DNA from 3 places in the Methylomonas sp. Kb3 genome. Region 2 is predicted to be linked to each of the others. Evidence: riboswitches for the same ligand, from Rfam matches in the RefSeq annotation. Region 2 holds a riboswitch; each other region holds the start of a gene.
What was found. A riboswitch is a leader RNA that binds a small molecule or an ion and turns the genes downstream of it on or off. The one in region 2 is predicted to bind cyclic di-GMP.
Positions count from the first base shown of each region.

Region 1: linked by a shared signal. The riboswitch ahead of CWO84_RS17345 (hypothetical protein) and the one ahead of CWO84_RS25030 (hypothetical protein) in region 2 are both predicted to bind cyclic di-GMP.
Region 3: linked by a shared signal. The riboswitch ahead of CWO84_RS06625 (hypothetical protein) and the one ahead of CWO84_RS25030 (hypothetical protein) in region 2 are both predicted to bind cyclic di-GMP.

Region 1 is NZ_PIZT01000067.1:49,480-60,330, forward strand. Features, by position in the region: gene CWO84_RS17325 (cohesin domain-containing protein) at 1-376, opposite strand, end outside; gene CWO84_RS17330 (hypothetical protein) at 495-2,285, opposite strand; gene CWO84_RS17335 (hypothetical protein) at 2,285-3,145, opposite strand; gene CWO84_RS17340 (hypothetical protein) at 3,142-3,975, opposite strand; gene CWO84_RS17345 (hypothetical protein) at 4,131-4,919, opposite strand; cyclic di-GMP riboswitch class I at 4,992-5,070, opposite strand; gene CWO84_RS17350 (TonB-dependent receptor) at 5,149-7,683, opposite strand; gene CWO84_RS17355 (FecR domain-containing protein) at 7,986-9,146, opposite strand; gene CWO84_RS17360 (sigma-70 family RNA polymerase sigma factor) at 9,284-9,802, opposite strand; gene CWO84_RS17370 (exo-beta-1,3-glucanase) at 10,135-10,851, shown strand, end outside.
Region 2 is NZ_PIZT01000068.1:124,542-135,006, forward strand. Features, by position in the region: gene radA (DNA repair protein RadA) at 1-573, shown strand, start outside; gene CWO84_RS24735 (sulfotransferase) at 615-2,267, shown strand; gene CWO84_RS19450 (hypothetical protein) at 2,463-3,230, opposite strand; gene CWO84_RS25030 (hypothetical protein) at 3,330-4,442, opposite strand; cyclic di-GMP riboswitch class I at 4,543-4,627, opposite strand; gene CWO84_RS19465 (hypothetical protein) at 5,005-5,280, shown strand; gene CWO84_RS19470 (ATP-binding protein) at 5,550-6,923, shown strand; gene CWO84_RS19475 (response regulator transcription factor) at 6,901-7,449, shown strand; tRNA gene CWO84_RS19480 (tRNA-Lys) at 7,551-7,626, shown strand; gene CWO84_RS19485 (hypothetical protein) at 7,869-8,141, shown strand; gene CWO84_RS19490 (hypothetical protein) at 8,141-8,641, shown strand; gene CWO84_RS19495 (hypothetical protein) at 8,690-9,001, shown strand; gene tnpB (IS66 family insertion sequence element accessory protein TnpB) at 8,989-9,339, shown strand; partial or broken gene CWO84_RS19505 (IS66 family transposase) at 9,506-10,465, shown strand, end outside.
Region 3 is NZ_PIZT01000008.1:8,722-19,572, reverse strand. Features, by position in the region: gene CWO84_RS06630 (hypothetical protein) at 1-421, opposite strand, end outside; gene CWO84_RS06625 (hypothetical protein) at 522-1,313, opposite strand; cyclic di-GMP riboswitch class I at 1,353-1,431, opposite strand; gene CWO84_RS06620 (type II secretion system protein M) at 2,128-2,643, opposite strand; gene gspL (type II secretion system protein GspL) at 2,624-3,817, opposite strand; gene gspK (type II secretion system minor pseudopilin GspK) at 3,810-4,745, opposite strand; gene gspJ (type II secretion system minor pseudopilin GspJ) at 4,742-5,320, opposite strand; gene gspI (type II secretion system minor pseudopilin GspI) at 5,310-5,687, opposite strand; gene gspH (type II secretion system minor pseudopilin GspH) at 5,684-6,226, opposite strand; gene gspG (type II secretion system major pseudopilin GspG) at 6,211-6,642, opposite strand; gene gspF (type II secretion system inner membrane protein GspF) at 6,739-7,950, opposite strand; gene gspE (type II secretion system ATPase GspE) at 7,957-9,468, opposite strand; gene gspD (type II secretion system secretin GspD) at 9,455-10,851, opposite strand, start outside.

The DNA.
Region 1 (10,851 bases), on a different contig from region 2:
AAGTAAAGCTATCAGCTTGCAGGACTTGTAAATCCGCCGCGTCGTCCAAGGACGACTCGAATAAGTTCAGCACTCCCGGCCCCAGCACATCGGCGGCGGTACTGTTGCCACCCAAGTCAAACACATCCAATTCGTCACCCAACACCGGATCGCCGAAAACTACACCGGCAAAGGCCAAACGTGTTGGGTCAAACTGAATATTAAAGTCATACGTTGCTAACGCAGCGCCGCCCAAACCGGAAATGTTCAAACCGATTTCAATGGCTTCGACGGTTTGGCTACGGGGCGTGAAATGTAAATCAATAGCCGCATCGGCCACACCGCTGGCGGCGAATAATGCTGTACCGACCAGGCCGGCTTTTAGTTGTTTCATCATCGTTGTTAGTCCTATATTCGGCACCCTGGATTCCCGCGTGCGCGGGAATGACGGAGTAATTTCGGTGCGTGCGTCAGATTGGAGAAATCTGACTACCAGCCGCTTGAATCAAGCTCGTTTAAATCGCACAGCGTGAGCGCGTACACAGCAAAGTCAGCTTGCGCACATCCAACACATTGATCACACCGTTTTTATCCAGATCACGGGGATCGTCCACGCCGGTAGCCGGTTGGTTGCGCGCCGCAATGACCAGGTTCAAATCCAGTTGATCGACATCGCGGTCGCCGTCCAGATCGCCTCTTACGCTGATGCTTTCACAGCTATCGGGTAAATGATTGAAGTTGGTATCGCCGCTGACCCGGTTTTGAATATCCAGCACGTCCGATTTGCCATTGTTATTGCAATCCGGAAACACGTTCAGGTAATACACATCTTGCTCGCCGTGGTAGGTGGCGGTGTAAGCAATGTGCGCGCCGTTGGCGTCGGAGACTATCTGGGTGTAATCGCCCATTTTGTCGCCTTGCCGTTCTTCGCCGTTCACGATGTTATACGGCAGATGCGTATTGAACACCGGCGTGACCGCCTGATTTTTGCTCCAGGTTACGCCGCCGTCCCAGGAGTAGGCGTAGTAAAGCTGCGAATAGCGGTACGGCGCGCTGCCGCTGCCGTTGCGGGTGTCGTACCACACCGCGTCGAGGCGGGAGTTGGCCGCCACGCCCAGCATCGGGAACCATTGGTAAGCGTTGGCGGCGGGTGGTTCGTCATTCACCCGCACCGGCGCCGACCAGGTAGCGCCGCCGTCACTGCTGCGCACGAAATGAATATCCTGCGGATCGCCGCCGGTTTGCCAGGTATAGGGGGAGACATGCGCCAGCAAGTAAATATTGCCGCGCAACGGCCCGGCCGATTGATCGGCAGCGATTTGCACATCACCGTCGCCGCCCAACGGATTGGGTAACTGCAAACTCGGCGACAGGAACATCATGCTGTGGCCGCCCATATCGACTTTTTGCGCGCTAAAGCTGGGCGAGGTATTAGGATCTTTGGCATCAACCGATTTCAGGAAATAGTGCCCACTACGCACTATGCCTAAGGCACTGACGGACAAAATCGTTTCATCGACGCCAAATAAATAAACCTCGCCTTCCGGACCGATGGCCAGCCGGCCGAAACCGAAGTTTGCCACCGGCAACGCCGCATCCGGCTCCTGGTAACTCAAACCACCATCCGTGGAACGGCTGAAATATTTGGGCACATAATGTGGATCGGGGTTGGTGTCGGCCGGCCGCCGCCAGGTGCTGTAAATATGCCCGTCGCTGGGACCGCCGGTTTTATCGATGGCCAGCCAGTTCTTGTCGCCTTTAAACTGATACACCGGCTCCGACCAGGTCACGCCGCCATCGCTGGATTTAAACACCGACGTGCTATCCGATATCGCCAGGGACTGGTAATAAAAATTCCCCTGACCATCAACCTCCAACACCGGATCGGTGCGGGTTTGCAGCGGTAAGGCCGGCAGCATGCCGGTGCCCCAACTGACGCCGCCGTCGAAACTATAGGCATAGCCGCCGTGTTTGACAGCAGTGGGCGGAGAGTCGAACCTACGCCAGCCCACAACGATATTCGCGGGGTTAAGCGGATTCAAGGCCAGCGTCGGTTCGTTGCCTTTGTCGCCGATGATGTTTTGGCCGTCGGCATCGACATTGACCTGATGACTGCGATACTGTCCAAAGCTTATTACCGGGGAAGGCCCTGCCTGCGCGGCTGTCGTCAATGTCAAACCGACACCTAAGCCCGCCGCAATTTTTACCAGCCTGACGTTACGAAAAACGGGGGTATGCCATTCGCCAGGCTTGGGGTAAACGGCAGTTAGCGGCCGAGTCAATCCTGTAACTTCATCCGGTTTCATCAGACGATCTCTCTTTTAGATCGGCCATTCAGAAACAGCCCAGCCAAGCCGCTGGCAAACAGCCATACCGTCATCGGCACCGGTACTGCCGCCGGCAGTTCTCCCGACACCACAGTGGTTTGAAAGCTGAAGGTACCGATACGGGTATCGCGCAAGCGGGCGTCGCGAGCGCCCAGATGATCGAAGCCCCACCCTAAACCCAGATTGCCGTTGAGAGTTAAAGTATCCCCGACTATTGCGGTGGTGACATCAAACAGCTCAAAACCGCCTGCATCGAAACCGATATGATTAGTAATCACCCAACCGGAACGCCCGGGCGTAGCCGCTTCCAGAGCAGGATCGTATTCCAAGGTCATGTCGCCCAACAACACTCTATTAGTTGGTGGCTCGACGTCCACTCTAAAACGCATGACGCCGCCCAGACCGATACTACCGCTGGCAGTGCCGAACAAATTGCCGGGGTCGAACTGGAAAGTGGTATTTCTGTTCTGCCGCCCGCCCGGATTAACTATCGGACTCAACCCGTTGACACTAAATTGCAGCCCGGTCGCCGGAATTTCATCGGATACCAGATCGTATAAATCCGGAGCATTGCCGTCCCGCAACTGTACAAAGGTTTTTGATGCGGCCGAAGCATCGTAAAACTCTTCCAGATAAATAGAAGGCCGGCAGCAAATCGGAAAGTCGGCGGTGGGTGTGTCCGGATAGTCATTCACATCGACGCTGGCGATTAGCACATCGCGGTTTAGGTTAAGGACCAGCGCACCGCCGTTTACTGTCGCGGCGTGGGCTTGGCTGATCGACAATACACTGAAAACGGCTAATAGCCAGGCGGATGATCGATGATTATTGATTTTCATAATGTCACACTCCTTGAAAGATATGGCCTACGGCCTATGCCGATAAAGCCCAAAAAGCCGCTAGCGAATAACCAGACCGCAGCGGGTAGCGGCACCGCCGATACCTGTCCGCAACCGGCATAGGCACCCGTGCCCAAACAGAAACTGCCGACATCAACCAGTTGCGCGCCTTGCAACATGCCGGCGTTTTCCGGCGACATGAGTAAATCGCCACTCAACTGCCAGTTTTCGGCGTTGCTAAAGCTCAGGCTCAGGTTGTTTAAGTCATACACCGCCATCGTGAAATAAATGTTATTAGCTAGGTACCAACCGGTGCGGCCCAAAGTTTGCCGGTTGGCATCGTAAAGCAGCGAAAAATCGCCGTTGACCAAGCCGGCTCCAGTCGGCGGCCAGTTCGGCGCATAAAAACCCTGCACGCCTGTCATGCCCACTTGTGCCCCGGCCACGCCGGCCAGTGTGCCGGTATCGATGGCAAACTCGGCTGACGTGGCTTTGACGTAACGCTGGCTGGCTTGCGGACTAGGATCGTTACCGATAGCCGTCAACTCGAACACCTGATTGAGTCCGGAAATCTCGGTGGTATTGAGTTGGCTAAGCAAATGGTCGCCGGTATTGGCCGGATTATAAGCATTGGACGTTGCCGTACTCCAAAACGTCGACAAGTAATAGCCCCCGGCATAAGGTGCCAGCGCATTCCGGTCCAGGTTCATCGTAAACGTACCGCCGGATGGCGCATTCAATGTCGCGGCGTCGGCGCTTGCTGAGGCCATCCCCATGCCGATAGCCAGTATGGCCAAAACGCGATAGCTGCGGTTTCTATTGATCTTCATAAAGTCCCTGTCAGCGGATGGTTAGCATAAACCCTCTCCCAACCGGAATAGACAAGCGACCGCAGTCGGCAGCATGCAGGCACGAAGAGGGATTTATTGCCGAAAGTCCGGGCCCGAAGCGAATCTTGGCGACCGCCCCAAGCCCAATTTGCAAGTTAAGCTACGACCAAGGCTTTTCTGCGACTTGCACCCAGCAAGCCCAGCAGACCGCTGCCGAACATCCAGACCGCCGCCGGTACCGGTACCGCCGATGGCGCCGTACTGGGCGCCAGACTAAACGTACCCACCACGGCATTGGTATTGGCGCCAACCAAACCGGCCCACAATCCGGTCCATTGCAAATCGCCGCTCAGCAGTAATTCGCCATTGCTGCTTAGCGACTCGGAGACGTTGGTCAGCTTCAAGAAATTTTGGTAGCCAAAACCGGTATCGTAGGTTTTGATATTCCAGGTGCTTCCGGTTTTTACCAGGCTAAAGTCGTAGGGCGTCAAAATGCCGCTGCCGCCTTGGCTGGTCAATAACCAGGCGCCGCTCAAACCGATTTGACCGACCGAGGTATTGCCGGCGTCCATCGTCGTGGCTTGTTCGGTACGGCCATAGGGACCGGCAGCCGGATAGCTGTTGGTCGTGGTGTTGGCGTTAACCGCAAACGACATCGCTGTGCTGGCGGTTGCCGATAGCGTCGTTCCGCCGGTGGTTGCGCCGGTGATACCCAGTAAATTATCGCTGGCACCCCAATGTTTCGCGACAATCCAGCCATTCGGATAGCCACTGCCAACATTGACCGATGCCGCCGCAAAAGCAGCATTGTTGATGGTAATGGTGGCATCGCCGCTGACTTGCGCGGCGCTGGCTGTAGCAGGCGCCAAAACGGCGGTCAATGCGCTGAAGGCGAGCAGGCCGGCGCTTACCCATTGAGTGCGGTTGTAGTGCAAGATTGTCATTTTTTATTCCTTAATAAATTACGGTTAAAGTTAATCTGCAAATCGCCAACCCGAATTAAGGGTCTTTAACTGGCAGGTAACCCGGCTGTCTTAATCTCCAAGACCCGTGGCTTTCCGGCTCCGTCTCGCGGCGGATGTGGCATGTTTGTCGCGGTCCTTACGACATCACTCTAAATCCCTGAGTGAGGTGCTCCTGAAAAACTCCTGTGGCAAATAGTTAACGACGGCATCAGTACTTGATTGAAAAACTTAGAAACCCGGCGCGGCCGGCTGCCGGCGCTACCCGGCCTTCGAAATAGCCGTAGGGCTGAAAATAATCCTCATCGCTGAGATTTTTGACCGTGGCCGCCCATTGGAAACGCCCGGTTTCGTAAGCCAACGCCGCGTCGAAGCTGTGGTAGCCGGCGGTTTTAAAGCGATTGTTATTGGATAAATAAGCGCCGGCGCGGGCGTACACGCCGAAGCCCAAGCTAAAACCTTGCAACTCAGTCTGCTGAAAACGGTAATGCGCCCAGAGCCGCCCGGCATCTTCCGGGACTTGAGCCAAGCGATTGCCGGCAGCCACCCCGGCTTTGTCGTCCATGAAGCGGGCGTCGGTATGCGCATAGTTTGCCAGCACGCTGAAGCCCTCGACCGGTTGCCAGAGCAAATCCATTTCGATACCGCGCGAGCGTTGCTGCCCTGCAGCGACCGAACGCCGCAGGAAATCGCTGCTGTCGGTGACCGCGACCTGGCTACGCTCGATTTGGTACAACGCCAGTTGGCCGCTGAATTGATTCGCAAAATTGAATTTCAGACCGGTTTCCAGATGATTCGACAATTCCGACGCCGGCGTATCGACGAAATTGACAAACGGTTGGCCGCGCATGCCTTCGCTATAGGAAATAAACCAGGAAACCTCGTCGTTTAGGTCGATCACGCCGCCGAGGCGCGGCAACCATTTCAGCGTATCCGTTGTGACATTTACCCCGGTTTGCGCGTTATTAAAATCGATACCCACCTTGCCCAACCTAAGGCCGGACAGCCAATGCAATCGCCGGTACAGCGTGCTTTGCCACTGCAGGTAAGCGCCGTAAGTGAGGTTTTCGATGAACTGATTTTCCCGGCCCGGACCGGGTACAGCATAAGGGTAGTCAAATAGCGGTGCGCGCAGATCGACCGTACCGACTCCCAAACCCAAGGCGCCGAAATCGCCCTCGATAAAGCCGGCATCTTGCAAACGGCTGTAATCCGCGCCCAGTAACAAATTATTTTCGCTGGGACCCAGCTTAAATTTGCCCTGCAAATTGCCCAATACGCTGCGTTCATGCTGTTGTTGAAACAATTCGGCGTTCACTAATGCCCAGTGCGATGCCGGCAACAAGGGTCGGTCCGCGACCAGGCCATCGCTGCCGAACAGGGTCTGAATTTTCTCGTCGAATTCAGCCTGCGCATAGCGCGCCTTCAGGTTTAAGCGCCAGCTCCCGGTGAGCTGCCGGTCCAGAGTAGCCCATACCGCATCGGCATCTGAATGGCTATCGGACAGATTGGCCGGCCCCGGGAACAGATCGGGCCGGGTAGCAAAATCACCAGCGATGCTGCCGGTGGCGGGCAAGCCCTGGTACTCCGGTTGCTGCCAACGCGACAGTTTGGCTTGGATCGTCAAACGGGTTTGGTCGTTATCGGTCAGCGTCAGGGCCGGGTTAAGGTTAAAACGCTGCGTTTCGATTATGTCGATGTTATGTCTGGCGTTGGTATATTCGCCGGTCATGCGCAACAAAATATTGGCGTTTAGCGGTTGATTGATATCGAAATACGGCTGATAAAAGCTGTGGCTGCCGATTCTAAAACCCGCTTCGCCGAAGGCTTTGGCCTGCGGCAATTTGGCAAGCAGATTCACCACCCCGCCCACCGGGGAGCCCGAGCCACCGCTGTAGAGCAAGGCGTTGGAACCCTTCAGCACTTCGATTCTGTCGATATTAATAGTGCTTTCCCGGTCACCGGGGTTGTAGTACTGGGTAAAGCCGTCCAGCAGTTGTTCGGAACGAAAACCGCGAATTAAGGTGCCTTCGATAACCGGACTATAGAGCGTATTGCGCGCCACTATGCCGCTGACATTGACTAAGGATTCGCTGAGGTTGATCGTTTGCTGGTCGTCTAACAAGGGGCGGTTAAGCGCGTGCACGGACTGCGGGGTTTGCTTGATTGGCGTGTCGGTTCCGGTAGCGCTGGCAATATGCCTGACGGCATAGGTCCGCGCCTCGTCAAGCATCGGCTCGGTGACGATTTCCGCACCGGCCTCCGCTGTTTTCGAGCCCACGACAGTCATGGCATCCAAGGTAACAGGGGGCGGCAGGCTAGACACCTCTTTTGCCGCCGGACTGCGTTCCAAAGTCACCGTGTCGGTATCGATAAAACGGTAGGTAAAACCGCTGCCATGCAGCAAGTGTGTCAACGCCTGCTCTGCCGACATGTCCCCGCGCAGCTCCGGACTGGCGAGCTCACGCAACATGTCCGCTGAAAAAATCAATTCCAACTCGGCTTGCGCGGCAAATTGAATCAGCGCGTTGTTTAAGGACTGGCGGCCGATATTGAAGTGGCGAACCACTTCCGTAGCGACCGCCTGGCTACTGCTCAATTGTCCGCCGGCCGCCACCAGCCCGATCAACACCCAGGTATCGACACCGACGCGGTTGCCTTTCAGCGCATAGCACAGATATACGGCTGGCCGATGCCATACGCCGACTGCCAGCGGGTAGCGAAAATCGTTAATCCGTGCTTTCAAAATCCGTCCTGTCCGAAAAATAATGTTTCTCAACATAGAAGTCGTTTCAGCACAAAAATCGATCACAAAAATTTCCTGATTGGCAAAAAATCGTCGCTATTCCGGCAAAACCGCGTTGAAAAAATCGCAGCGCTGTGCGACTGAGGAAGTTTTCGGCGGAAGGACGACTTTTGCTTGAATGCGGGTAAATAGGGAACAGCCGTTGAAGGCTTGAGTCGGTGGGCTGGAATTTTCGACTAATATGCGCCAAACCGTTTTGGACATGCGCGCGCTGCCCGGAGTGGCTTACAGCACCCAAAAAATCAGCGATGCAGCAGCACCCACCAGGGACCGATACGGGTTTCTTGCAACGCCAGCGCTTTACGCACCGAGGACAGTGCCTCATCGGGCGCATCCAGAGAAAACACCCCGGTTACCCGCAGATTTTTAAGTGCGGCATCCGCCAGAAATATCCGTCCCAATCGATAGCGCTCCAACTCGCTGATCAAGTCAGCTAAAGGTCTATCGTTGATCACCAGGCGATGCTGCCGCCAAGCGGACTGTTCCGCGCCCACGGCCCGCGGATGCGGCAGCGGCAGCGGCAGGCCGGGTTGATAGACCAAGCCCTGCCCCTGGGCGACGGTAACGTCACTGTCCTGACGCGCCATACTGACCGCTACGGCATGCTCCTGGACGCTCACCTCGGTAGGCCCGGTCGCGGTTTTATACACCTCAAACACCGTGCCCAAGGCGCGGACCGTCAAATCGTCGGCCACTACGTCGAAAGGCCGCCGGCTATCCTTTGCCACCGTAAATTGCACCTGGCCGTGGTGCAAGACGATACGTCTGGCCGCGGCGGTGAACGCTACCGAAACCGCGCTATTGGTGTTCAGCAGCAAACGGCTGCCGTCGCTGAGTTGAATCTCGCGAATTTCACCGGTTTGCGTGCGGTAGTCGCTAAAATAATCGCTAAATAAGCGCGCTTGTTGCGGCATGATCAGACTAATCGCCAACAGCCACATCGCCGCGACGGCCAGCCCGACCGCAAACCAGGGCCGGCGCGGCCTGGCCAACGGCCGGCGGCTGACTGGTTTATCGGCCTGGCTCTTGAATAACGTTCGCCCTGAGCCTGTCGGAGGGGTCACCAGCCTGGGCTTCGACGAGCTCGGCTGACACGTAATCCTTCTGATAGATAGGGCCGGGTCAATAATCTGGCCAGCGGCACGATTTTGTTCCGCCACCGCATGTCGAGACGCGGGTTGCAGCGATTCGCTCGCACTGGACAAACTGCCTGCCAGCACCATATCGCTGAACAAAGCCTCAGCCTCGGTAAATGCCTGAGCATGCAAGGGGTCGCGGCTCAACCAATCGGCGAAGGCTTCTAGTTCCGCATCGCTCAATCTGTCGTCGCGCAGACAAACCAACCAGGCGATGGCCTGATCTTGCAGACTGGTGTGAGCGGATTTGTCGGACGGCGCTGGCATGCAATCTCCCATTATGCAAGGCTGTTATTGATAAAGACGTGCGAGGCGCGAAAGCGATCATACCAAGCAGGGCAAGCGGTGGCAGTCAACGGCATCGGGATGAAGTGGGTTGTGGAAAAATAATGCGGGCTTTTTGCTTAATCGGCCAGTTGCCGGGCGCAATGCGCCATGGCTTGGGCCAGCAGCTTATTGACTTGGGACTTAGAAACCCCTAAACGTTCGGCGATTTGGGTATAGGTCAGGCCATCGACCCCATGCAGTAAAAACACAGTGCGGCAGGCTTGCGGCAACTCGCCCAGCGCATGCTGCAACGCGGCCAGACGTTGTTGACCTATCAACACCTGTTCCGGCGGCGCGGCGTTACCGGGAAGAGTGTCAACCAGCGCATCAATATCTTCGTCGGCACCGTAACGGTCCCTGACCATGGTTTTGCGCTGATGATCGATGGTCAGATTAATCGCAATCCGAAACGCCATGGCCCGCGCATTATCCGGCGGCGTTTTCTCGGCTATTTGCCGCAGTCCCAGGTAGGTGTCATGGGTTAATTCGGCGGCAATGTCCGGGCATTTCAAGCGCCCGGTTAAAAAGCGCAATAACTCATCGGCCAAGGACTCGGTCCAGAACGCGGAAATATCGGTCATTGGCTGTGCACTCATGCGTATCGGAAATATCCAAAGCTTCAATCAAAAACAGCAGCCGGCCGGCACCCCGCCAAAGCCTTACCGCATAGCTGCGTCAGAGCGTGTGCAATTATCGAACCAAAGGCGAATATTGCCGGCAAGCCCCGCCCGGCGTCCTGCCCTGCTTTGCTCCTTAGTGGCGGGCCGCCCGCGAATGCGGCAAATAACCTGCGGCATAACCGGCAGATAACATAGTTTTATCGAGAATCGCCGCCAGACTCAGCGACTTTGATTTTTAGCGCGCGCCAAGACTGTATAATCCCGGCAATCCCACATATTTATTCACTCAGCTTAACCATCCCCCAGTCATGCGCACCACCCATCTGTTTTTCTGCCTCATTTTCATCCTTGCCGTTCACGGCGCTATCGCCTGGAGCCTGAATCGCCCCCAGGACGCCGGTGTCGATGTGCCTTCTGGTAAATTGCGCAGTTTGTCGTTCGCCCCTTATCGCGAGGGATTCAGTCCGATCGAAGAAAAGTTTCCATTGCCCGAACATATCGACGCCGACCTGGGTTTGATTGCCGATAAAACCCATACCATCCGCACTTACTCCATCCTCGGCGGCATGCAGCCGACGCCCGAATTTGCGCGCAAACACGGGGTGGAAATGATCCAAGGCGGCTGGCTGGGCGATGGGCATGCCAGCAATAAAAAGGAAATCGCCGCGCTGATCGAAGCGGTCAACGCCCATCCGGACGTGATCAAACGGGTGCTGGTCGGTAACGAAGTGCTGCTGCGTAAAGACATGGATGTAGACACGCTGATCGGCTATATCCGCCAGGTTAAACAGGCGGTGAAACAGCCGGTGTCGTATGCCGATGTCTGGTCTATCTACTTGAAATATCCGCAACTGATGCAGGAAGTCGACTTTATTACCGTACACATTCTGCCCTATTGGGAAGACGAGCCGGTGGCGATTGAGGAGGCGGCCGGACATGTGGAGAAGATCGTCCAACAAATCGAAGCCAAAGCCCACAGCATGGGCCTGAGCAAGCCGATTCTAATCGGCGAATCCGGCTGGCCG
Region 2 (10,465 bases):
GCGATGGAAAGCAGTGGCTTGAAGGAAGTGAAAAACCCGTCGGCGATGTTTCTGTCGCGTGCGGAAAAACCGTCGCCCGGCAGTGTGGTGACGGTGTTGTGGGAAGGTACCCGGCCCTTACTGGTGGAGATTCAGGCCTTGGTCACCGAAAGCCAGTACGGCAATCCGCGCCGTTTGGCGGTGGGTCTTGACCAAAACCGGCTGGCCATGTTGCTGGCGGTGTTGTCGCGCCACGGCGGGATTTTTACCGGCAACGACGAGATTTACGCCAACGTGGTCGGCGGCATTAAAGTCACGGAAACCAGCAGCGACTTGGCGATCATGATAGGCGTGGTGTCCAGTCTGCGTGATCGCATCATTCCTTACGACACTGTGTTCTTCGGTGAGGTGGGTTTGAATGGCGAAATTCGTCCGGTGGCCAACGGCCATGCTCGGCTCAACGAGGCGGCCAAGCATGGTTTCAAAAAGGCGATTATTCCTAAGAGCAACAAACCCAAGGATCCGGTGAAAAACTTGCAAATCCATGCAGTCAGTAACATTCAAGAAGCGCTGGCCGTGCTGGCGGATTTATAATTGCTGCCCATAATCAATGCCAAACTTCGTCAGGGAACGATATGAAAAATACAGCAGCCGTCAACGGTAAATTTGGCCGTAACGATCCGTGCCCATGCGGCAGCGGCAAGAAATACAAAGCCTGTTGTTTAAAGCAAGCCGAGGCGGCGGCGAGGCCGGTTCAACCCAGTGTGGACGACGCCTTAAAACAAGCCTGGCAAGCCGTGGCGCGGCGCGATATGGCGGGTACGTTGCATGGGTTTCGGCAAGTGTTAGCGATCCAACCCAATCATGCAGAAGCACTGGCCGGATTGGGACAGGCTTTGTGTTGGCAGCAGCAGCGCCGGGAAGGCTTAGCCTATCTACAGCAGGCCGCTCTTCAACTGGAAATCGACGCTCAGCAAACCTGCAATATCCGTTTTATGCTGGAACTGGCCGAGCAATTGCATCACTGGGGCGATCTGGATACCGCGCTGAAATTAACCGAATTGGCGGTCAAACTGGAACCTGAGAACCCTGCCGCGCTGAATAATCGCGCCCTGTATTTGACAAGGGTTAATCGATTCGAAGAGGCTTTGCCTTTTGCCAGCAAGGTTTGCGAGTTACGTCCGGATGATCCGGCCTGCAATAATATGCTGGCGGTGCTGGAAGCGCATTTAAACCGTTTGCCGGCAGCCAAGCAGCGCTTTCAGGCTGTGATAGCCGCCAATCGCAATATGCAGCAGACCGCACGCGCCTGGCAGGAGTTGGTTGGCGTGCTGGATAAATTGGAAGAATACGATGCATCGTTTGCGGCTTGCCAGCAAGCTAAGGCTTTGTATAAGCAATTACCTGAACTCAGCTCACTTGACGCCGGACAGGTATTTCGTGCGATTCAACGTAACAAGCAGGGCTTTGATCAGGCGTTACTGCATCGATGGGCTCTCAGCGACTTTGCCGATAACTTGCCGGCCCCGACGTTTCTGCTGGGCTTTTTGAGGTCCGGCACGACGTTGACCGAGCAAGTGCTGGCGGCGCATCCCGAGGTGTTTACCTCCGATGAAAATGATCTGATTCATGGTTTGATCCAAGAGCTGCAAAGGTTGAGCGGTGTGCGAGAAGACATCCCGGCCGCCCTCCGCCAGCTTGGTCTGGATGATGTCCGAAAGTTGCGCGCTTACTATTGGCGGCGGGTTAGCGAAGAATATGGCGCGGGTGCCTTGAATAAATGTTTTATCGATAAAGTAGCGCTGAACAGTATCGATATTGGCCTGATTAGCAGCCTATTTCCGGAGGCCAGGATTATCTTTGCGCTACGCGATCCGCGCGATGTGTGTTTGAGTTGCTTCCAGCAGGCGTTTAAGCCGTCTAGCGTGACAGTCAATCTACTGAGCTGGGAAGGTGTGGCCAAGCAATATGCGGCCGTAATGGATCTGTGGCTTTACATTAAACCGATGATGCAGCCGCGTTATATGGAATTGCGTTACGAGGACACGGTCAACGATTTCGAAACCAGTTTTCGCCGGGTGTTTACCTTATTGGATTTGGAATGGGTGGCCGAAGTTAGCGCGTTTCATGAGAAGGCTAAGGGCCGTTACATTGCCACGCCGAGTTTTGCCGCTGTCGCTCAGCCGATTTATTCGCGCTCGGTGGCGCGTTGGCAGCACTATGAAAAGTTTTACGAACCCGTATTACCGATTTTAGCGTCGTATATCGATGCGTTCGGTTACGAATGAAGCGAATGGGCAGGGTTGTTCAAGCTTTTTGATCAAGTAGACTACGATCAAACGGATGTAAAAATGGAGCTTCCGTGCCCCCGGTCATCCTTGACCGAAACCGATCCAATTTCTTGCTGATTAACCCGGCCCTTGATCACACTGGTAATTAAGGGCGCCGGGTTAAAAATCAGCTTTAAGTGACATAGATACGTCTCAGACGTTTTCTGTGGTTTTGCGTTTGCCGAAACCGACTAAGCCCGCCATCGCGCTACCGAACAGCCAAACCGCACCCGGCACGGGTACTGGTGATGCGGCGGCGGAGATGGTAGCGGTATAGGCCAGATTGGCGCCGCCTACCGTGCCGTCGTAACCACCCAAAATCAGTGTGTAAGTACCGGCAGTCAGGAAACGGGTCAGCGTCGCGCTGGCGGTGGTGCCTTGAGTGGCTGCGAAGGCCCAGGCGTTTGCGTCAACCAAAGCCAGCGTTGTGCCAAGTGGGCTGGCAGCCATGGGATTCAGAGCACCGTTGTTCAGGTATTCTTGATGACGACTGCTGCTACCCGCGGTATCCCAGCCGCTCCACAAACCAAAAGCCGGGCGCAGATTGGAGCCGTCCGACGATACGGTGATAGTCACTTCTGCGTCGGCATGCAGTTCAAACAAACCGTAATCGGCGGTATGCCCCCAGTTTGTCGCGCCGTCTTTATAAGCTTTGGCGCCCATGCCTATGCCGTGGCCGCTGGCGGTTTGCGAGTTGGCAACGCCGCCGTCATTGTGGATCATCGCTACCCAGGTGGCGGGCAAATTGCCAATATAGCCTGGATCGCCGGCCGACCATGGGCCTGCGGCAGAACCGTCTGGTAAGGGATCTCCGGAAGCTAAATTGTAGGTTACGTGAGCGCTAGCCATGCCGCTGATTGACATTAACGCGCCCATGGCGCCGGCTAATGCTAGTTTCTTAAAGGTTAAGTTTGCAGTCATTTTGGATCTCTATCGAATTAAATATATGAGCTAAAGCCTGTTGTTAAACAGCGCTTGGTGAGGGGATTGCCGTTGTTTGGCGGCAACCCCGCTGGGTAATTAAGCCGCTAGTGCTTGTTTGCGGCGGCCGAAACCGATCAAGCCGGCCATCGCGCTGCCGAACAGCCAGACTGCGCCTGGAACAGGCACTGCCGAAGTGGTAACCAGTACGTCGTAGGTTACGCCATCGAGCGCGCCGCCACCGTGCGCGCCGACCACCAAGGTATAAAAGCCATTGGTGTGCAGCCCGGGTGTGCCTGTGGCATTCCACTCGGCTTGGTCGAACACAAACGAGTAGAACAAGGTGTCGGAAGTGCTGCTCATGCTGGCTGTCCAGATAGCTTCGCCCAAGCTTGAGCCTTGCAGGCCCGTTTCGCCGATTGTGGCAGCTGCGTTACGGTCAGATGTGGAACTGCTGTCCACATTGCGATACAGGGCCACGTCCAATAAGCCGTTAAATTGGCTGTAATCGGCGTCGTTTTTCACGGTAATGGTGGTTTTGATATTGCCCGCGCTGGCGCAGTTAGCGCTTGCTGTGTTTGCGCCGCAGCTAATATGAATCAAGCCGTAGTCCAGTCCCAGGCCGGTTGATGCCGAATTGCCTGCTACCGCTAAGTAAGGATGGTCGCCATCAGCTGGCAGATCGGCCATGATGGTGCCCCAGGTGGCGGCGTTGGTGCCGCCGTTTTTGTCCGAGTAAGCTTTCCACAAGCTACCGATAGTATTGGTGCCGAAACTAGGGTTTGAGTTAATAAGATTTGCTGTCAGTGCGCCATCGTTGTCTGTAGCGCTGGAGCCCGTATGTAATTCGCGTTTGGTGAAACCTGTAGCTGTTGTATGCTGACCTGAATACCACATATAGGGCAGGTTGCCTGCTACTTCTGTGGCTGTCTCAGCCGCGGTACCTGTGCCCGGAATTAAGGTGTTAGCGTTTAAGTCGCCGACCGTATAAACGTTGGTACCGTTAGCGACTCTATTGGTGCCGTTGGAGTTTGCAGATACACCGTCTGTGCCGTTGATGCTGTTGGCTATGCCGAAGCCGATAGCGGAGTTACCGGAGGCTACTGTGCCCGCGCCGGTCAGGTTGTAGTAAGAGTGCGCGAACGCTTGGCTGGAAACAGCCGCCAGGCCAGTTGTCAAAATAGCTGCTATAGCCGTTTTATGAAAGATCATGATCGTCCTCTTTTGTTATTGGAATTAAAGGTAACAGCGAAACTGACAAAACTTGACCAACAGCAGCGAGCCAAACTTTGCCCTCGCCCATGGCGCGCATGGGGGCAATCCGGCCTTCTTTAAATCGTTTTTTAAGAACCGTGATTTTCCGGCCCCGCCTCACGACGGGTGTGGCAATGCTTGCTTTCAGAGATTTACTCATTCCGCCGGCGGCAGACATGGCAGGGATAGAGACCTACTAACCGCCTTTCGGAAAGCAAACCACGAAGCAAGTACACTAGTTACAGCGAATAGTGGGCCAACTTAATAAAATATATAAATATCATTGTATTGCTGCTTATTTTTCCTGGGATGGCATGAGTGAGCTGCGGGCGAAATTCAGCGAAATAGCTCATACGCTTATTTTAAATAACACAGTTCAATTGCTGGGAAATAATCCCCGCTTGGTGGTGAAGTTTGTTTTGGTGGATTTGATCAGGAATTTCTTTCTTTTCTAGTCGTTTATTGTTAGGTTGTTGCGCCGCTCATTGGGTTGGCACGAGATTTTTCAGTGGAGAGATGTATGCAAAAAACCGATAAAACCCCGCTGTGGGTGTTCCTGGCCCTGTCCAGTATAGAAACCCGCAAAGGCGCGTTACTGTTGATCTGGAGTAGTATTGTTTTTACTCTTTACTGTGTGCCTTGGCCGCTCTATTTCGATGGCAATGGCTGGGTTGCCAAATTATTTTTGATCGACGATTGGGAATGGTTTGCGATGATGCTGCCTATGACGTTTTGGTACTGGCTGAGCATGAGATGGGTGGATAAAAACGGCGGCTGGCGTTTGGCTGGTGCGTGATATGCCGCACTATTTTTTGGGAGGGCATGATTTGTCAGATCGTGACGCTTGTTCCTAAAAGATCAGCTCGTAGATTATCTTTCGATCTTGTAAGCGGCGAGCTTGATTCCGTATTTGCTCTGGCACCTAGTGGTTGGAGTGAAGGTTGCTATCAAAAGTCGATTAAATACTTGGGTGGCCGCCTTCCAGGTTTGGTCGGCTTTCCACCTTCTTAAGCAAGCGGCGGTAGTATCTAGCGGCGATGCTTTCTTCAATTTAGTGTTGTTTCTATGCTTTCACACATTCTGCCTAAAGCCGAAATATCCATTCGCGAAAACCTGCGTTGGTTATACATTCTTAGAAATTTGATGCTGTTTGCCGTTACGGTGGCGGTGTTTATTGCGGTAAACGGCCTGGGTATTAATTTGCCGCAAAACCAGCTGTGGCTGGCGATTTTTGCGATTTCCATACTTAATCTTTACACCTGGCTACGGCTGAGGACGCCGGAAGAAGTTACCGAGCACGAGATTTTTTCGCAAATATGCATGGATGTACTGGCGTTGGCCTATTTACTTTATTTGACCGGCGGCGCGTCAAACCCGATCATTTGGGTGTTTCTGCTGCCTTTGATTGTAACTGCCATCATGCTGCCGCAGGCTTATGCCTGGAATATGGTGATTATTACATCCTGTGTTTATACAGTGCTGATTGCCTACAACGTACCCTTGCCGGCTGTCGAGCCGCACATGGCCCATCCGGCGATGACGGAGATGACGCCGGAAATGAGCCTGCAAATGCATTTGATGAACGACCGGCGTTATTTCAATCTGCATGTATTCGGTATGTGGTTTGGTTTTGTGTTTAGCGCCGGCTTAGTCGCTTTTTTTGTGGTCGAACTGTCCAAGACCTTGAAAGAGCGGGAGCGCAATTTGGCGGATGCCCGCGAGAGTGCGCTACGCGACGAGCGCGTGGTGTCCCTAGGCACCTTGGCGGCCAGCGCCGCGCATGATATGGGTACGCCGCTGGGCACGATCGCCATTTTGACGCATGAGATGGCGGAAGAGCTGTCGGCGCATCGCTATCCGGATCTGCATCAGAAACTGATGATTGTGCAGCAGCAGATTGATCGCTGCAAACAAGCTTTGTCGGTGATGTCGGCCTCCGCCGGCGAGATGCGGGCGGAATCCGGCAAGGTGATGCTGGTGAGCGAATATATCGATGAAGTATTAGGCCAGTGGCGCACGCATAAAGCCGCTACCCGGCTCAAGCTATTTATTTCGCCGAATGTGGATATGGAAGCGCGTGTGATTGCGGAACGTACGGTGACTCACTCCATCATTAATATCCTAAATAACGCTGCCGAGGCATCGCCGGTCGATGCGGGCATTGAGTTTCATGTGGAATGGGATGAAGCAACGCTAAACTTGAAAATCCGGGATTTCGGTCCAGGCTTGCCGGCTGAATTTATCGAGTTTGCCGGGCACCAACCGGTCAAGAGCAATAAGCAAGGTATGGGAGTTGGCTTGTTTTTGACTTATACCACTATCAAGCGACTCGGCGGTAAAATACAGTTCAGTAATTTAGAGTCGGGCGGTGCTTGCGTTGAAATCAGTTTGCCGCTTTTAGCTAAGGAGAGTATGCATGAACCAATTACCTATGGATAAGCCCAATTTATTGCTGGTCGATGATGACGTCACCTTTTGTTCGGTGTTGAAGCCGGCGTTGGAAAAGCGCAATTTTCAAGTGACTGTCGCCAATGATGTTGATACGGCGATGAAACTGGCGGAACAAACCGAGCCTGAATACGCGGTAATCGACTTGCGGATCGGTTTTGACTCCGGTTTGGAAATGGTCAAGAAATTGATTTCTTTAGATGACAATACCCAAATCGTCATGCTGACCGGTTTCGCCAGTATCGCCACCGCTGTGGAGGCTATCAAATTGGGCGCGATTCATTATCTGACCAAGCCGGCCAACGCTGATGAGATTGTCAGTGCTTTGTACAAGAACGAAGGCGATGCCTCGGTAGCCATCAGTGACAATCCGCTATCGGTAAAGCGCTTGGAGTGGGAGCACTTGCAAAAGGTGCTGATGCAGCACGACGGTAACATCTCAGCCGCCGCCAGAGCATTGAATATGCACAGAAGGACCTTGCAAAGAAAGCTGGAAAAACGGCCGGTAAAAGAGTAGGCGACCAGCACTATTTAGGAAGTGAAGATATTATTTCGTATTTATTACAACTAATCGTTGCAAAACTAATATTTCTGAGTATAATGGGCGGCTCATTCAGGGGGTCGTTAGCTCAGCCGGTAGAGCACCGCACTTTTAATGCGATGGTCGTGCGTTCGAATCGCACACGACCCACCACTGAATAATTTAAGCTAATCAATAGCTTATCAACTGGATTGCCGTCGAGTTGAAGCAACATAACCGCAGTAAGGCGCAAATTTAGGCGCACTCTGCATTATTTGCTCCAATGAGGTGGCGTAATGAACCAGCAAAATCTATCCCTTCAAAGCTCACAAAACGATGTTTTGTCCTAGCAACATTTTCAAGAATCTCAAAAGTCCAAAGAAACTTCCGCGAATTATCACGTCGAATATTTTTGCGTGTTCGATCCCGAGAGCAAGTATCACAGCCCGTTATTTGCCACCAAGGCGCAAAACGATGTTGTCTTACTACATATCTGCCAAACCTTTCCGAACGCCCACGGCGAACACCGAAAATCCTATTTCCGATCTGAACAAGATGCTGGCCGACAAGAATTATTGTCTGAAATCATGGGTGCCGGCCCGGAATATGACCAGCTGCTTGAGCTGCTAAGGCGACGGAATGCGCCTGACGTCGCTATCCAACTCAATCAAAACGGCGAGGGCGTGTAATGGCATATATCCGACCTCTAGCCAACGGCAACTTCCGCGCCGATGTCCGCTTAAAAGGCATCGTTAAAAACAAAACCTTCCCAACGGAAAGTCTCGCACTAGCTTGGGCCGATAACATCGAGAAAGGCATCAAGACTATTTTGAACCTGGATCAGGCGCAATTAATGGCGCTTTCAGAGGATGAAATTTGCGCCTTGGGTGGCGAGGATCTTTTCAAGCAGTTGGGTATCGATCTGTTTGCAATCCGCCATCAGGCCAAACTGGAAGCGATTAACGCCCTATCCAAAAAAGAACTGTTACAGCTTACCGTGCAAGAAATCGAGCGCATGGGTGGCGCTGAGCTATTCATCAAGGCCGGCAAACGCATCCGCTACAAAACCTTTCGAGACGTCTGCGATGAATATCTGTCTCGCTGGAACAAGAAGGATTACAAAGGCCAGATGCAACGGATCGATTATTGGTGCCAATACTTCGTAAGCCTCCATTCCGCCCACATTTAATAATCCTGTTGTCTTTGTCATCCTGTGACTTTTTGATCAGGAGTAGCGATGACCGTTGCATCGAAATGGCGTCAGCATATTGAAGAATGGCAAGGCAGTGGTTTGTCGCAGGTTGAGTATTGCCTACAGCAGCGCATCAATGCCCGAACCTTTGCAGCCAGACTCTGCGACTATCGCAAACGGCCTGCGGTAGAGCCGGTCGCTTTGGTGCCGGTGCAGATTGAACAGCCTGAGCCTGCTTCTGTGGCGACACCCGCAGCAGCGGCTATGGTCTTGACCGATGCCCACGGTTATAGGCTGGAGATTTCGTCTTCAGTATCGGCGGGCTGGGTAGCCGAGTTGTTACGATGTCTGGCTTGATCGATTATCCCGCGCAGATTTGGTTGGCGGTGGCGCCGGTGGATATGCGCCGCGGCTTGGATGGCTTGTCAGCGATTGTTCAACAGAGTCTGGGGCATGCCCCGTGTGCCGGATCGGCGTTTATCTTTCGTAATCGTGCGGGCAACCGGCTACGGTTGTTGGTGTGGGATGGCAATGGGGTTTGGCTGTGTCAGCGCCGTTTGCACCAAGGCAGTTTTGTCTGGCCCAGGGTGGGCGATGCGGTGTTTGCGCTGACGCAGGCGCAATGGCACTGGTTAATTGCTGGAGTCGATTGGCAACGCTTATCCGCCCAGCCCCAAGCAGACTGGCAGGTGTGAGTCAGAGGTAACGCGCGGCGGTAAAAAAGTCCTAAAATGTCCTAATATCAAGGCATTGGATGGGACATTGCGGTATAATTCACCCATGAATCCGCTGGCCAAACTCGACCAATTGAACCTGGAGCCGACTGCCAAAACCGAGGTGGCGGCCCTGCTTCAGGCACTGATGGATCAGGCAGCCCAGGATGCCCAAGTCATCCAAACCAAAGACGCCACGATTCACGCCAAAGACCTCAAAATCGGCGCGCTGACCCATGAGCTGGCGTATTACAAACGCATCCGCTTCAGTCGCAAGAACGAAAGTCTGGCCCCGTTGCAGCGGGATGTGTTCGAGGAAACCTGGAATACCGATATCTCGGCGATTGATGAGGAAGTCGAACAACTCCGGGATGATCAGCCCTGCGATACCGTGGCCCGTCCCAAACGCCCACGTGCCGGTCGCCAACCGTTGCCTGAGCATCTGCCGCGCATTGAGCATCGCCATGAACCGGAATCCTGCGCTTGTGGCCACTGCGGTAAAGACCTGGTCAAAGTCGGCGACGACTGCAGGGATGCAGGAGATAGAGCAACGCAGGAGCAGTTGCCGAAGACATCAGCGAGCAACTGGACGTCGAACCGGCCAAGTTCTTTGTGCATCGACACATTCGTCCGCAATACGCCTGTCGGGCCTGCGAAACCATCACCGCAGCACCGATTCCACCGGCGGTGATCGATGGCGGTATGGCTGCCGTCGGTTTGCTCACCTGGGTGCTGATCGGCAAGTACCTCGATCATTTGCCGCTGTACCGGTTGGAACAAATCGCCGCCCGTGACGGGGTGATCCTGTCCCGCTCCACGCTGGCGGACTGGGTCGGACGACTCGGTGTCGCTTTAGCGCCCTTAGCCGACCGCATGGCTTGGCATTTGTTGCAAAGGGATAGCTTACATGCCGACGAGACGCCGGTACCGCAACTGGATCCCGGCAGTGGTAAAACCAAGAAAGCCTATCTGTGGGCCTATCGCAGCAATGATCTGCAACCGGGACCGAAGCTTATCGTCTTCGATTATCAAGCCGGTCGCGGCGGCCGGCATGTGCAACAATTTCTGGGCGATTGGCACGGCCATTTAGTGGTGGATGACTATGCGG
Region 3 (10,851 bases), on a different contig from region 2:
CGCCTTGTTGCGTGCAGTTACCGTTGTCGATACGCATCGCCGCAATCGCCACGCCGTCGATCAGCGGGTTAACGCCTTGCGCAGAACCGCCGGCAGAACGTTTGTGGAACAGGACTTTAGCCGTGGTTGCCGCAGAACCGTTGACGGTCAGGCCGGGTACGTTAGTAGAGTTCAGTGTGCAGAAATAAGCACTATGGTTTTTACCTTCGGAACCCGCTGTACCGTTATCTTTAAATACATCCAAAGTACCGGCGTCGCACAAGTTCACAAACAAGGCAGCCAGGGCTTTGTCTTGCGCGCTAGCGCCGGACATGAAGATTTCGATATCCGGCGTAACGCTTGGCGCATGCGCGGATGCGCCTTGCGAAAAACCTGCCAGAGAAGCCACTGCGATAGCAGCAGACAATAATTGCTTTTTCATTGTATATCTCTCAATGGATTAAATTTAAAGTGTGAGCCGACCCGTTCATGAAGGGGGAACCAGCAAAACAGAATCCGGCCGGCTCAAGCCGCTTACGGAATTAAACCGCCAGCGATTTACGACGAGTGGCGCGCAGTACACCCATCAGACCGGCGCCGAACATCCAAACCGCAGCAGGTAGTGGCACAGCAGCAGGCGCAGCGGTATAGGTCAAAGAACCGACGTTGCCGTTGATTGCGAAATTCCATACGCCTGGGAAAGTGACTAATTCGCCGGTGTCGAAGTCATCGGCATTGGCTCTTTCGCGAACAAAAGACAATGCTGTGCCTAACTGACCTTGCGCGGTAAATGGCAAGGCAGTTTGGAAATCGTTACCGTAAACAGCTGTGTATCCTTGCTGGCCGACAGTTTTGAAGGTACTCAAGTTGTTGCTGTTAGCATCTTGAGTTTGGATATAGCTGACCAAATCATTCCATTTACCCATCGTGTTGCTAATGTCTGGAGCGTTCGCGTCGATGCTGGATGGTGAAGGCACTACAGAAGTGGTGTAAAAACCAAATTTAGCTAAGTCGGTCAATTCATTCAATACACCATGACCACCAGAAACACCCCAGGCAACGTTGTTGCCGGCAGTGTAAGCAGCAGCGAACGATTGGAAGTTGTTGTCGCTCAGTGTGAATGACAATGGTTGGCTAGGATTAGCCAAAAATTGTTCAACAGTGATGCCCAAATCCAGCGTGTAAGAGTTTTGTGCTGTGTAGTTAACCAGGTTAAACAAAAACTCACTACCGTCTGCTGTTGCATCGCCGATAGCTTGGATACGCGCTTCCGCGGCGCCTGAAGCGGCCGCTGCCAATACTGCAACTGCCAACAATTTTTTAGACAATTTCATTTTTAAAACCTCATGTTTAAATTTCGATTAATGACATAAGGTGACAGCCCAGCCGTCTTGACCTGCAAGACCCGTGACTTTCCGTCCCCGCTTCACAACGAGTTTGGCTTTTACACGCTTTAGATTGCACTCGACACCATCTAACATCCTGACAGCGCCGCTTTGTTGCCCCCGCTACCATGTTCCGCCTAGCCTCCTCCCTATCCTCTTCCTTCGCCGCTCCTTGTTCGTGCCGTCCATGTTCCCTAGTTGCTCCCGAATCTTTGCTGAACGGCCGTTCCTCAACCCCTCAACTTGGCGCGAATTATTCCAGAGCAATAGCGGCGTTTCGGTTACAGCATTGTTAAATTAACGTGACATGTAATACATCTGTATTACAAAGCCGGCCGCTAACACGAAAATTCAGCGGATGACCGGGCGGGAGGGAGTGATGAAATCTAAGATTCTATTTGCGGGGGTCGCATCAGTGCGATTCAGTTAAGGAAGAAACCCCTTTTCCTCCGGGAGAAGCTGGGAATGCGGGAATCAAATAAACTATTTTCGGTGTAGCCTAGGTATTAGTGGCCGCTAGCTCTCGACGGCAAGGGCCTTGCTGACTATTGAGCAAGTTAGTTAAACCCAAAAAGTCCGTCATGCCGCCGGGATAAGGGCGTCCGGTGCCATGGATGGCAAGCTTCGAACTCTGCGTGCGCTGAACACGGCATTCCCCGACAAGCAAACGCCTTGCGACCGCTTCACCAATCGATTGGGAACACTGGGCTCCCGCCTGCGCGGGAGCGACGGACGTTAAAGGCCAGGCTAATATGAAGGCGGGCTAAACAACGCCCAACAAGACTTTGGCGTTAACGATACCGTCCGCATCGGCCGGTTTTTCCACATCGATTTGCAGCACTTGCAAGCGGTGTTTGGTTTCCAAAATTGTCAACCATGACATCAGTCGGTCGAAGGCCAGATTTTCCAGCCAGACGCTGACTTTGTCCTCGCCTTCCGGTGACAGATGTTTGATCGCCGGTTTTATATCCAGCTGTTGGCTGCTGAAATCGACTAACGCCAGCGGCGATTGATTACCGCCATCCACTGCCGGCGTATCAACCGCGGCTTGTTGCCGCAAAGCCGCCGCTTCGTTGCCGACTTGTTGTAAATAGCTATAGATTTGCCTTTGCGCCTGGATTTTTAGCGTCAGCAAGCGGCTTTGTTCAGCAATTGGTTGGTAAAACAGCAGGTATGCGCCATACATCAGCACGACCAGCACACCACCCAGCGCCAGTACTCGCTCTCTGGGCGTTAGTTCGGCAAAACGCTGCGCTATGTCATTTTTCGCGAATCTCAAGTTGCGCCTCCACGCCATTTGCGCCGCTGTCGGCGGATTGAAGTTTCACCTGCATGCTGGTTTGCAATTGTTGTTTGAATTGCTCCAGCTGGCCGATGTCATCGGCAACTACATGCAACTGCAAACCGCCGTTCAGGAAATTGAGTTTTTTCAGGTGCACGGCGGGCGTGTCTTTTAATACCAAGCCGGACCGGTAAAACAAGCGCATGAAGCCGCTACCGACGACGTCGTGTTGTTTTCTCAGCTGCGCCAGTTGTTGCTCGGCTTGGGCTTTAACATTGACGATGCGCTTCACCTCGGGAAAGCTTTGTTTGAACAGCGCTTGGGTTTTGGCTTCCAATTCGCTCAGCTCGGCTTGCTGTTGCCAGTAGGTGTGCAATAAGGCGTAGCTCTGCACCGCCAAAGCCGCACCCAAAATAATTGCTGCAGGCAGCCACTGCTGCCAACGGCCTACCTTTTGGCTACTAACGGCATAGGCACCGCTCAATAAACTCAGCTCTGCCGGCAACAACTCAACGGCGCTCGCCATGAATGGCAACGGTTTTGCTATGACTGTTTCCACACCGGTAGTTGCTAAACCTTCCGGCAGTTTGCTGTCTTCGCTGGCTTTGAATAGCAGTAAAGTCTGAAAATCAGCACCTTCGGCACGGGCTTTTTCCAACAATTGCGGCAGAAATTGCGTATCCACGCCGCCGCCCAGATAGGCAGCGCTACGCAAAATAGCGTTGCTGTCGTCGAGCAACAAGGTGGCTTGTCCGGCTTGATACGGCAGACATAAGGTTTCCGGATATGCGCCATCCAGCGGCAAACCGGCTTCCCGAAACGGCGTAAGCCATGTCGATAGCGTTTCGTGGGTAATCGCCGCGACGGCGAGTTTATCCCGATCCTGTTTTAACCAAACCAGATGATAATTTTCCACGTCCTCGGCCAACAGGTCTTCCAAGGCAAACGGCAAGGCTTTTTTCAGTTGCGCGGTGGTTTTAACCGCCAACTCGATTTCCAGCAATAGCACCGAAGCGGCCGGCAATAACAGCAGTACAGACTTACCCTGCGCAACAGCTGCTAACTGGGCCATCGTGCCGGATGCCGGCTGACTATCCGGCTCGGCAAGACTCAACCATTCCAGTTTATCGGCCGATTCGGAGATGAATCTGACCAGCAGTTTTTCAGCCATGCGCCAAGCCCTGGCGCTGCCGCTTCAAGACTTGCGCACCGCCGCTATCACGCTGCAATTGCGACTGAAACTGCAAATGGGTTTTGCCCATATCGATTTGCCCTTGTAGTAAAAAGTGTTGCGAACTGACCCCCAAGCCGTATTTACCGATGCCGGCATCGGCAACCGCTTCGTCCTTTAAAAACTCGGCGACTTTTTCGAAAGGCTTGCCTCTGGCTCTGAAGATGGATGCCGCCTGATCGGCGCTGATGTCGTCCGCCAAACAGCGCAGCACCATGGCGCTGGCGGTATTGATATTCAGCGGCGCGTAGCCTTCCACCACATACACATACGGCAATAATTTCGAATAAATCTCGCGCGTCATGCCTTGTACCAGCAATAACTCGCTGACATCTGCAAATTGCCGGTTCGCGGCGCGGTAGCCGGGCTTAGATCGGGTATAGGCGTCGTCTTCCGCACCGTGCGGATAGCTAGCGTCCATATCTGCGTCTATCCAATCCGTGATTGCCTGTACCAGCTCGGTTTTCAGTTTTAGCTGCGCCAGCAAGCGTTCCAAGCGTTTTACATCCGGCACGGATACTTTTCCCTCAACCAACAAGTTGTTCAGATTTATACGGCCTTGCAAATCCTCAATCTGTGCTTGCATCGTGCCGCCAGCCACCACGGTCGTTGCCAGCGGTTTGGACCAGGTATCATCCACACCATCGACATCACCAACTTTCGCATCAGCGGCCAGCCTGCCAATCGCCCAGCTTTCCAAGCCATAGGCATATTCCCAGGCTTGCATGCTGCGCAGCTGATTTTCGGTGCGGCGAATATCCATCTGCCGCGCTCTGGACATGGACACGACCGCTACCGTGGCGATGGCCAGTATCAGCATCACCGTGATCAACGCTATGCCGTGCTGCGCCCGATCTAGCATCTTCATTCCCGCACCAGAAACAGCCGGCGCATGTCGCCCAGGCCGGCCAAGTTAAAATTAGCTTCCACCGCTTTGGGTAAGCCAGTGCCACCTGCCGGCCAATGCGTCGTCCAGTCGCTGCCGTAAAAGCGCAGTTCAAGCGCGCCAACATTCAGCAATTTTTTCCGACGAAATTGCGTCTGCTGGGTACGGTCCAACACGATCCAGACCTGCCTGTACAAACTGCCGTTTTCCAGTCGATAACTGACACGCTGCAGATCACTTCGCATCGACAACGCCGACCATTCCGGCACGCTGCGGGTTAAAGTCAATAATTCTTCACCATTCCCACCGGAAAAAGCCGGCTGTTCGCTACCCAATTCGTCCCGAATCGAGCGTGGCAAAGCCTGGGCTAAATCTTCGTTAAGCAAATACAGGGTTTGCTGCAACGCGGCGATGCTGTCCGAGCGTTTTTCCGTGCCCGCTCTGGCATCCAACACCGCGCTCAAGCCGGCGTAGGCCATGGCCGCCATGATCGCGAACACGGCCATCGCGATCAGGACTTCCAGCAAGGTAAAACCGCGACTGGCGCTATTGTTCATGGCTGGCCGGAACATAACTAAGCAAACCGGCGTACGGCGATTTATCCCCTTCCAAAAACACTTCTATCCGGTAATCCCAAAGCGTGCCGCCGAGACTCGGCGTCACACCGCGCTTGGCCTGCCAATACCAGCGCCGCCCGGCCATGGTTTCCCACCCGTCCTGGTTCTCCGGCTTTTCGGTATCCAGGCGCAATTGCACCGCACGATTAGCGGCTATCGTCGCGGCTATAGTTTTGTTTTCCAGATACCAAAGGTTCTTGGTATTGTCGGCGGTAATTTTGATCAAGCCGGCCATCAGAATGGCTAACAGCGCCAGCGCAATCAGCACTTCCAATAGAGTGAAACCGCCGTTGCCGGGGTATTTCATGGCTTAATGGCGACGCTGGAAATTGCCAAGCCCCCATCCGCCGTATTACTCAGCCAAAACCGGAGATCGCTTTTTGCTAAATCCAACGCAATTTGAAACACCGCAGAGGCCCCGTCCGGGGTAAAGACAATCTGCGGTTCCGGATGAACTTTGCCGCCGAACCGTTGATTCAGATACACCGGCTTTTCGTCCAAGCTTAAAGCCAAGGTCATGCCTGTTGGCAAATTCCTCTGTCTGAATAGCGCATCATTATTCTCCGGCTGCCACTTGCTTTGGGTAGGCGAGAGAAACCTATACCCTTGGCCGACCAACTCCAGACCTATGCTTTCGCCGCGTATCATCGCTTCCTGCTCGGCCAGCGCCAGCAATTTTGCCAGCCGATCAACTTCCAATTGTTGCTGCTTACTATGATCGGCATTGCCCATCGCCAGCATCGCCATGCTGCTCATCAAGCCGATTAAAACCATCGCAATTAACAGTTCTATCAGCGTAAAACCACGCGCGCTCAAGCCGGAATTTGGCCTTATTTTTGCGCCCAATTGGTGATGTCCGCGCCGGCTTCGCTGCCGCCTTCCACGCCGTCGGCGCCGAAGGAATACAAATCAAATTCGCCGTGCGCGCCGGGCTGCATATAAAAATACGCTTTGCCCCATGCGTCGACCGGCAGTTGATCCAGATAGCCGCCCTGCTTCCAATGCGCGCCGGCCGGCAGATTAGCGGGTTTATGTACCAAAGCTTCCAGGCCTTGGTCGGTGGTGGGGTAGCTGAAGTTATCCAGTCTGTATAAATCCAGCGCGGCGCTGATGGCTCTGATGTCTTGCAAGGTGCGCGTGGCACGGGCTTCGTCTGGTCTGCCCATGATTTTTGGGACGACGATGGACGCCAAGATGCCCAAAATCACCACCACGATCATCACTTCGATCAGGGTAAAGCCTTGCTGTTTTTTATTGCTCATAAGGGTTTAAAGTCGGATTGGTTTAAACAGGTCCCGGCCTGCGGGACAACGGGGAGAAGATTAGAAAGCCAACGTGACAGGCGTATGACAAAACCGCTATCTAATCAATTGGTTCATTTCAAATATCGGTAACAGAATGGCCAGCACGATGGTTAGCACCACCAGACCCATGAACAAAATCAAGGCCGGCTCGAACAAGCCCATGGTCAGTTCGGTGAGCGCCTGAATATCACGTTCCTGATCGTCGGCGGCGCTTTCCAGCATGCGCGGTAATTGGCCGCTGGCCTCGCCACTGGCCACCAGATGTATCGTCACCGGCGGGAAGAAACCGCTGGCTTCCAGCGCCTTGTTCAAACTCTGCCCTTCCCGCACGCGAATCGCGGTATGCGCCACCGCCTGCCGCATCGCCTCGTTCGCCAACACCTGGCTGGAGATTTTCAAGGCTTCCAGCAACTCCACGCCGCTATTGGTCAAAATCGCCAAGGTGCGGGTAAAACGCGCGGTGTTTAAACCCTTGGAAAAGCGGGCGGTGATCGGCATGGTCAACAACCAACGGTGAAACAGCATGCGCGGCCGCTCCCGGCGCAAAATCAGCTTGGCGGCAACCGATAAAGCCACACCAAAAGCCAGTAGCAGCATGCCATTGCTCTGCAAAAAATCGCTGCAACTAATTAAGGCCTGGGTAATAGCCGGCAGCTCGTGGCCCATTTTGTCGAACACGCCGGTGATTTCCGGCACCACGTAAGCCAACAAGCCGATAACCACCAATATCGATACCGAAGACAGAAGCACCGGATAAATCATCGCCATCTGCAACTTACGGTGCAGCTGGCCTTTGTCGCTGAGATAATCGGCCAACTTTTCCAAGACCTGATCCAGCTTGCCCGAGGATTCGCCGGCTTCGATAGTGGCGCGGTACAAGGGCGGAAAGGTACTGGGAAACGCCTGACAGGCCACGGCCAGGCTTTGGCCCTCTAGAATCCGGCTTCTGATCGCCAGCAAAATCCGTCTGGCTCTGGCCGATTCCAATTGCCGGGCGATAATGCCCAGCGCTTCGTCTATCGCCAAACCGGACTTTAATAAAGCGGCCAATTGCCGGGTAATATGCGCCAGCGCGCGCATGCCGATGTTTTGCGCCAATAAGGGCGACTGGCCGCTGCGTTCTTTTTTATGAACTTCCTGAATGTCCAGCAGGGTTAAATCATTGGCTTTCAATTGTTGGCGCGCGGTTTTGATGGTGTCGCTCTCAATCGTGCCTTTAACCGACTTGCCCTTGCCGTTCAGCGCTTGATATTCGAAGACCGCCATGCCCAGTTAGTCCTTTAAGGTGATACGGATGGCTTCGTCGATACTGGTGTCGCCGTTCAGGACTTTTTCCAGCGCGCTTTGTTGAATGCTGCGCGAAGTCAGTCGGGCATGCCGTTCCAGTTCCTGGTCGCCGGCGCCGTCATGGATTAACTGCTGCATCGCGCTATCCAGCATGATCATTTCAAAGATCCCGGCCCGGCCCTTGTAACCGTGGTTATGACATTGCGGACAGCCTTGGGCTTGATACACCGTCACCCATTGCTCGGCGTCGCCGCTATAGCCCAGCTTGGCTAAATCCCGAGCCGGCACCTGCTCCGGCGTTTTGCAATGTGGACACAGTTTGCGCAACAAGCGCTGGGCGATGACGCCGACCAAACTGGATGCCAGCAAAAACGGCTCTATGCCCATGTCCCGCAGCCGGGTAATGGCACCCACGGCGGTGTTGGTATGCAAAGTCGATAGCACCAAATGGCCGGTCAAGCTGGCCTGCACCGCAATCTCGGCGGTTTCCCGGTCACGAATCTCGCCGACCATCACAATGTCCGGGTCCTGGCGCAGAATAGCCCGCAAGCCTTTGGCAAAGGTCATATCCACCTTGGCATTAACCTGGGTCTGGCCAACGCCGTCCAGATAGTATTCGATGGGGTCTTCGACGGTGAGAATATTACGGCTGCGTTGATTCAATTGATTAACCACCGCGTACAAGCTGGTGGTCTTGCCGGAACCGGTCGGCCCAGTCACTAAAATAATGCCATGCGGCCGGGCTATCATCTGCTGAATGCTGTCCAGTTCGTAATCCGACATGCCGACTTGCTTCAGGCTCAGTTGGTTGGCCTGCTTATCCAGCAAACGCAACACCACCCGCTCGCCGTGGCCGGAAGGCAAAGTCGATACCCGCACATCCACGGTACGGCCGCCGATATTCAAGGAGATGCGGCCATCCTGCGGCAAGCGCTTCTCGGCGATGTCCAGCTTGGCCATCACTTTCAGGCGGGAAATCACCATCGGTGCAAATTCGCGTTGCGGTTCGATAATCTCCCGTAAAGTACCATCCACCCGAAACCGCACCACCATACGCTTTTCGTAGGATTCGATATGAATATCCGAGGCGTTTTCCTTGATGGCCTCGGTGAGCAGTGCATTAATCAAGCGAATGATGGGCGCTTCGTCTTCGCTTTCCAGCAAGTCTTCCGGCTTGGGCAGATGCTGGGCCATCTCCGACAAATCCAGATTGTCCTGCATATCGGCCACCATCTGCTGAGCATGGCCGGTTTTGTGTTCGTAAACTGCTTGCAACAGTCGTTCGAATTCCTCCGCGCCGACTGATTCAAAACTCGCCGGCCGATCCACAAAGCGGCGGATTTCCAACAACGCCGTTACCGTGGCTTTGGGCTGGTAAACGATACGCGCCTGCTGCGCCGAATATTCGGCAACGAGCACGCCGTGACGTTTGGCAAAACCGTAAGACGGCAGCCTGTTATCGGTCGGGGCTGGCGCTGTTGGTTCAGCGGCTGCCATTGCGACTGGCCTCCCCGTTATCTTGCGCAGCCGCATTGTCGTCCGCTAAGTTATCCAGCAGAGGCTGTTTCTGCTCCGGCATCAACAGCACGCCGTCCTCGTTAAACTCTTGCTGCTTGTCGCGAATGTAGTTGTATTTGTCGTGGGTCAAACCGCTGGATTTACCCGCGTCCCGGATGATTTGCGGGCGCAAAAACACCATCAGATTCTTTTTGGTGATGGTCGTGGAATTGGTTTGGAACAAATAGCCCAGGTAAGGAATATCGCCCAACAGCGGCACCTTATCCACGGTTTCGGTGATGTCGTCTTCGATCAAGCCGCCCAATACCAATACCTTACCGTCATCAACCAATACGCTGGTTTCGATCTTGCGTTTATTGGTTTGTAAGTCGGCCCCGGTCGTGCCTTGCACGACGCTGGAAACCTCTTGCGCGACTTTCAATTTAACCGCGTTACCTTCGTTGATCTGCGGCAAGACTTTGAGTTTGATACCGATGTCTTCGCGCTGGATAGTCTGAAACGGGGTGCTCAGGCTGCCTCCGACCGACGGCGTGTATTGGCCTGTGGTTAATGGGATGTTGCGGCCGACTATCATGCTGGCTTCTTCATTATCCATCGTCACCAACGATGGTGTGGATAACACATTGACATCGGTATCGCTGGCAAAGGCGGTCAGCAAGGCTTTTAGTTCGCTGCCGGCCAAGTAACCGATGCTTAGGCCCTTGCCGGCGGAGGTAATGAATTGCGAAAGATTCAAAGAGTTGCCTTCGCCTTTTCTGCTGGCTGCAAACACGCTGCCATCGTCCTTGGTTTGCCATTCGACGCCGATATTTTGCGATTTGTCGTAGCTGACTTCAGCGATGATCGCTTCGATATGCACTTGCGCGCGGCGCACATCCAGCTGCCGGACCACCGATTTCAAGGTCAACATTAAATCGTGCGGCGCTGTGATAATCAGCGCATTGGCGGCTTCGTCCGCGCGAATATCAAAGTCCTTGGCGGTGGTGGCTTTGGTTTTGGCTTGATCGGCTTTTTCGTCTTTTAAAGATCCCACCCCGGTCAGCGTTTCCACCAATTCCTTGGCTACCGCGTAACGCATATAAATTACTTCGGTATTGCCGGCTTTTTCCATCGGCGTATCCAGATTGGCGATCAAGGCCCGCATCTGCAAGCGCATCTCCGGGTCGCCGCCCAGAATAATGGAATTGGAGCGTTCGTCGGCCACCATGGGCGGCGGGACAGCCGTGGTTTTTCCGGCATTATTGCTGGTAATCAGCGTATTCAGCGGCAGTATCAAATCGGCGGCGTTGGCATGGCGCAGATTGATAATTTCAATGTTTTGTAAATCGCTTTTATCGATTTGCTTGATCATCGCCGCCAAGC